DNA from 2 places in the Streptosporangium sp. NPDC020145 genome. Region 1 is predicted to be linked to the other one. Evidence: predicted binding sites of a transcription regulator. Region 1 holds the regulator's gene; the other holds the start of a gene.
What was found. The regulator LexA, encoded in region 1, represses DNA repair genes until DNA is damaged. The targets are predictions, from matches to a motif close to TCGAACANNTGTTCGA.

Region 1 (2,392 bases):
GACTCGGGCCCCGGTGCCGCCGACCCGGCGGTGCGCGAGGCCGCGGAGACCCTGGCGGTCATGCTGTCCCTGGTCGCGCCGTACGCGGCGGAGGAGGGCTGGGAGCGGCTGGGGCACCCCGCCTCCGTCGCGACCGCCGGGTGGCCGGTCGCGGAGGCGGCGCTGCTGGTGCAGGAGACCGTCACCTGCGTCGTACAGGTCGCGGGCAAGGTCCGTGACCGTCTGGAGGTCTCCCCGGAGATCTCCGATGCCGACCTGGAGGCACTGGCGCTGGCGTCGGAGAAGGTGCAGGCCTTCCTGTCCGGCGCGCCCCGCAAGGTCATCGTCCGGGCACCCAAGCTGGTCAACATCGTTCCCTGACCGTGAACGCAGAAAGGAGTGACCCTCGGTTTGAGGGTCACTCCTCGCGTTCCGGGAGAGATGCCGCCGGGGCGCCTCAGAGCTTGCGCAGCACCGCCACGACCTTGCCCAGGACGGTGGCCTCGTCACCGGGGATCGGGTCGTAGTTCGTGTTGTGCGGAACCAGCCAGACGTGGCCGTCCTTGCGCTTGAAGGTCTTGACCGTGGCCTCGCCGTCGATCATCGCGGCGACCACGTCGCCGTTGTCGGCGACGGGCTGCTGGCGGACGACCACCCAGTCGCCGTTGGCGATCGCGGCGTCGATCATGGAGTCGCCCGTGACCTGGAGCAGGAAGAGGGTGCCCTCGCCGACGAGCTGCTTGGGCAGGGCGAAGACGTCCTCCACGCTCTCTTCGGCGAGGATCGGGCCGCCGGCGGCGATCCGGCCGACGAGCGGCACGTAGGCCGCGGTCGGGCGGTTGACCGAGGTCTCCTCGGCGTTGGCGTCGGGGTCGACCCACAGCACCGGCTCGCCGGGCAGGCGCACCTCCAGGGCACGCGGGCGGTGCGGGTCACGGCGCAGGTAGCCCTTGCGCTGCAGGGCCGTCAGCTGGTGCGACACGCTGGAGGTGCTGGTCAGCTGCACCGCCTCGCCGATCTCGCGCATCGACGGCGGGTAGCCGCGCTGCTGCACCGAGTCGCGGATCACCTCAAGGATCTTGCGCTGCCTGGGGGTGAGGCCGAGGGAGTCACGCCTGCGCACCGCCAGGTCACTGACGGCCGCGCCGCTCTCGTCGCGCTCACTCATATGATCTCCTCGCTCCCGGTCTGTATTGGTTGCGTCGCACACAGCGACCGTACCTCCGCCGAAGATCATACTCAAACATTTGTTCGAATGGTCCTCGAAATCGGTGGCGGCGTGGTGTACAACATCGTACGGGAGTTCGATCGACATCGTGTTCGATTCGCCGATCTTTCTTCGACATGTGTTCGGCCAGGTCGAAGAGATGGGGGGCACCGTGAAGGCGGCCACGAGGACAACCAGGCCCACGTTGACGCTGGTCAGGGGCACCGGGGAGACGGCCGCCAGGGACGCGGGCCGTGGGGCGGCGGGGGGCGGGCGGCCCGTCGCGCGTCCCCGTGGGACCGCCGCGGGGCGTGCGGGCCGTACGGTTTCGGCGGTTTCGCGGAGGCGGGCCGTCGCCGGGGGGAGGGCGGCGCACGCGACCGTCCGGCGGAGGCGCGCCCCGGTCAGGCTGACCCGCAGGGGGAGGGTCGTGGCGGTCCTGGCGCTCGTGCTCCTCGTTCTGGCGGCCTTCTGGGCGGGTGCCCTCCTGGACGCGGCCCTCGGCTCCTAGGAGGCTTTCCGAGGCGCCTCGAAGGGCCTCTGCGGGCCCTGTGGCCAGTGGGGGTCCTGGGCGCTCCGGGGAGGGGTGGGCGGGGGTGCCGACGACGGAGCGTGACGACGCGCCCCGGGCTCACCCGATAATGGATCTCGGCGATCGGCCCGTTCGCATGCCCCGGGGAGGGGTGCCGCGTGTCCGGACGGCGCCCGCGGGGCCGTACCGGAAGGGCGACACGCCCGGCTGACGCCCTTGAGCTGCGCTGATCGGCGACTTCGCTCGGCAGGCCCTTCCTAACTTGCGTTCATGGTCCGACACTCCTACGGTTGGACCACAACATCTAGTGGCTTCATCATTCCGCTCCACCATAGATTGTGTTTCTATTACCGCATCTCGACCATTCGAGGGCGTGCGTGAGCGTCTCCACACGGAGATCGCAGAGCCGGCGGAGCAACGCGAGGAAGATGAGCCGCTGGGCAAGTCAGGGAGGCGACACGCGTGCACTGTCCGTTCTGTCGTCATCCTGACACGCGGGTCATCGACAGCCGGTCGACCGAGGACGGCAGCGCCATCCGGCGCAGGCGCACCTGCCCGGAGTGCGGGCGCAGGTTCACCACGCAGGAGACGGTGTTGCTCATGGTGAGCAAACGCAGCGGGGTGACCGAGCCGTTCTTCCGGGACAAGGTGATCGCCGGTGTCCGGCGTGCGTG
Region 2 (2,392 bases), on a different contig from region 1:
CGTGTTCCTGGCCGTGGTTGTGCCGCGTTTCGGCGCGGACACCCGTGACGGCCGGGACTGGAAACCCGCCGATCCCTATCCGCCGGAGCGCGCGGTCGTCACCGCCGTAACCGGCAGGCAGACCGGGCGGGCGCGGGCCGGACGACGTACGCCACGGCGGAGGGCGACGGAGGTAAGGGCGTCCGGCCCGCGCGGGACGGTCGGCGTGCGTCACCCGTAGGTTCCCCGGCCCCCCGGGCGGCGGCGTTTCGCCGTGCGCGGATCAGGGGCCGGGGTCGGGGGCGCTCAGCAGCCGGTCGAGGGACTCCGCGGTCCCGCGGGGGTCCCCTGCCTTCTCCCGGCCGTCGGGGGACCACAGGAAGAGCCATCCGTCTCCGGCCGGGGTGGCGAAGACGATCGTCTGTCTCAGGCTCTCCGGATGCCACACCCACAGTACCGGGTCATCCCCGCCGACCATGCGGCTGGCCAGCCCCTGCCGCGACAGCTCGGCGGACAGGGACCCAAGGTAGGTCAGGCGTTGCTGGCTGAACGTGCTGGTCACGTCGGCACCTCAGGGTCGGCTGCCCCCAGGATCGCCCCAGGTCAGCCCCCTGACAACAGGCATGGGGGAATTCTCGGAAATATCGCCTTCCGGATGGGGTGGGTCGTCCCGCACGCCCCGGAACATGCGCTGTCGTCCGGCCTCGCTCGAACAGTCGTTCGGCTATATTGGACGCGCTGACGCTCCTCGGCGTGCTCTCCGGAAAATGTCGGTGGCACCCCGTAGCTTTCTGGCAACCGATCCAACCCGCGACCCTCCAGGGGGGCTCCCATGGCAGCTAACGACCGCGAGAAGGCGCTTGAGACCGCCCTCGCCCAGATCGAGCGGCAGTTCGGCAAGGGCTCCGTCATGCGACTCGGTGACGAGGCCCGTGCGCCCATCGAGGTGATCCCGACCAGTTCCATCGCGCTCGACGTCGCCCTCGGCATCGGCGGTTTCCCGAGGGGCCGCATCATCGAGGTCTACGGTCCCGAGTCCTCCGGTAAGACCACGGTCGCCCTGCACGCCGTGGCCAACGCCCAGCGGGCCGGCGGCATCGCGGCCTTCATCGACGCCGAGCACGCCCTCGACCCCGAGTACGCCAAGAAGCTCGGCGTCGACACCGACGCGCTGCTGGTCTCCCAGCCCGACACCGGTGAGCAGGCGCTCGAGATCGCCGACATGCTGATCCGTTCCGGCGCCATCGACCTGCTGGTCATCGACTCGGTCGCGGCCCTGGTGCCGAAGGCCGAGATCGAGGGCGAGATGGGCGACAGCCACGTCGGCCTCCAGGCTCGCCTGATGTCCCAGGCGCTGCGCAAGGTCGCGGGCGCGCTCAACAACACCGGCACCACCGCGATCTTCATCAACCAGCTCCGCGAGAAGATCGGCGTCATGTTCGGCTCGCCCGAGACCACGACCGGTGGAAAGGCGCTGAAGTTCTACGCCTCGGTCCGTCTCGACATCCGCCGCATCGAGACGCTGAAGGACGGCACCGAGGCGGTCGGCAACCGCACCCGGGTGAAGGTCGTCAAGAACAAGATGGCTCCGCCCTTCCGCGTGGCCGACTTCGACATCCTCTACGGCGTCGGCATCTCCCGCGAGGGCGGCCTGATCGACATGGGTGTCGAGCACGGCTTCGTCCGCAAGTCCGGCGCTTGGTACACCTACGAGGGCGACCAGCTCGGCCAGGGTAAGGAGAACGCCCGTAACTTCCTGAAGAACCACCCCGACATCGCCAACGAGATCGAGAAGAAGATCAAGGAGAAGCTCGGCATCGGCCCCCGCCTGGACAGCCCGGCCACCCCGCCGCCCGCCGCTCCGGCCCCCGCCGCCTCCTCCGGCCGTGGCTCCAAGGCCTCGACCCCCAAGCCGGGCGACGCCTGATCCGGGCTGACCGATGACGACGGGACCTGATTCCGGTCCGGCCGGTGAGGCCGGGCCGCGAGACTGGGGTGCCTGGCCCGACTCGGAGGACACCCGGCGGGACCGGCGCGGCCGGGGCTCCTCCCGGGGCACGCGTGCCCGGGGGAGGCGCGCCGGGCGCGCGGGGGAGGGGGACGGTCTCCTGCCCGACGGTCCGGCCGAGGGGTCGGTGGCGGCCCGGGGGCCCGACGCCGATCCGCAGGCGGTGGCGCGGGCGATCTGCCTGCGGCTGCTGACCATGGCGCCACGCACCCGGGCCCAGCTCGCCGAGGCGCTCCAACGGCGCGAGGTGCCGCAGGAGGCCGCCGAGGCGGTGCTGGAGCGTTTCTCCGAGGTCGGTCTCATCGACGACGAGGCGTTCGCCGAGGCCTGGGTGAGCTCCCGTCACACGGGGCGGGGGCTGGCCAGGAAGGCGCTCGCCTCGGAGCTGCGCCACCGAGGGGTCGA

Region 2: the regulator LexA is predicted to act here: its motif matches at 688-703, upstream of recA (recombinase RecA).

What each region holds. Positions count from the first base shown of each region.
Region 1 covers NZ_JBEXZT010000024.1:36,204-38,595, forward strand. The annotation lists gene leuS (leucine--tRNA ligase) at 1-360, shown strand, start outside; gene lexA (transcriptional repressor LexA) at 437-1,147, opposite strand; gene ABZ463_RS32005 (hypothetical protein) at 1,347-1,697, shown strand; gene nrdR (transcriptional regulator NrdR) at 2,181-2,392, shown strand, end outside.
Region 2 covers NZ_JBEXZT010000004.1:148,413-150,804, forward strand. The annotation lists gene ABZ463_RS08825 (hypothetical protein) at 1-220, shown strand, start outside; gene ABZ463_RS08830 (hypothetical protein) at 263-541, opposite strand; gene recA (recombinase RecA) at 812-1,906, shown strand; gene recX (recombination regulator RecX) at 1,920-2,392, shown strand, end outside.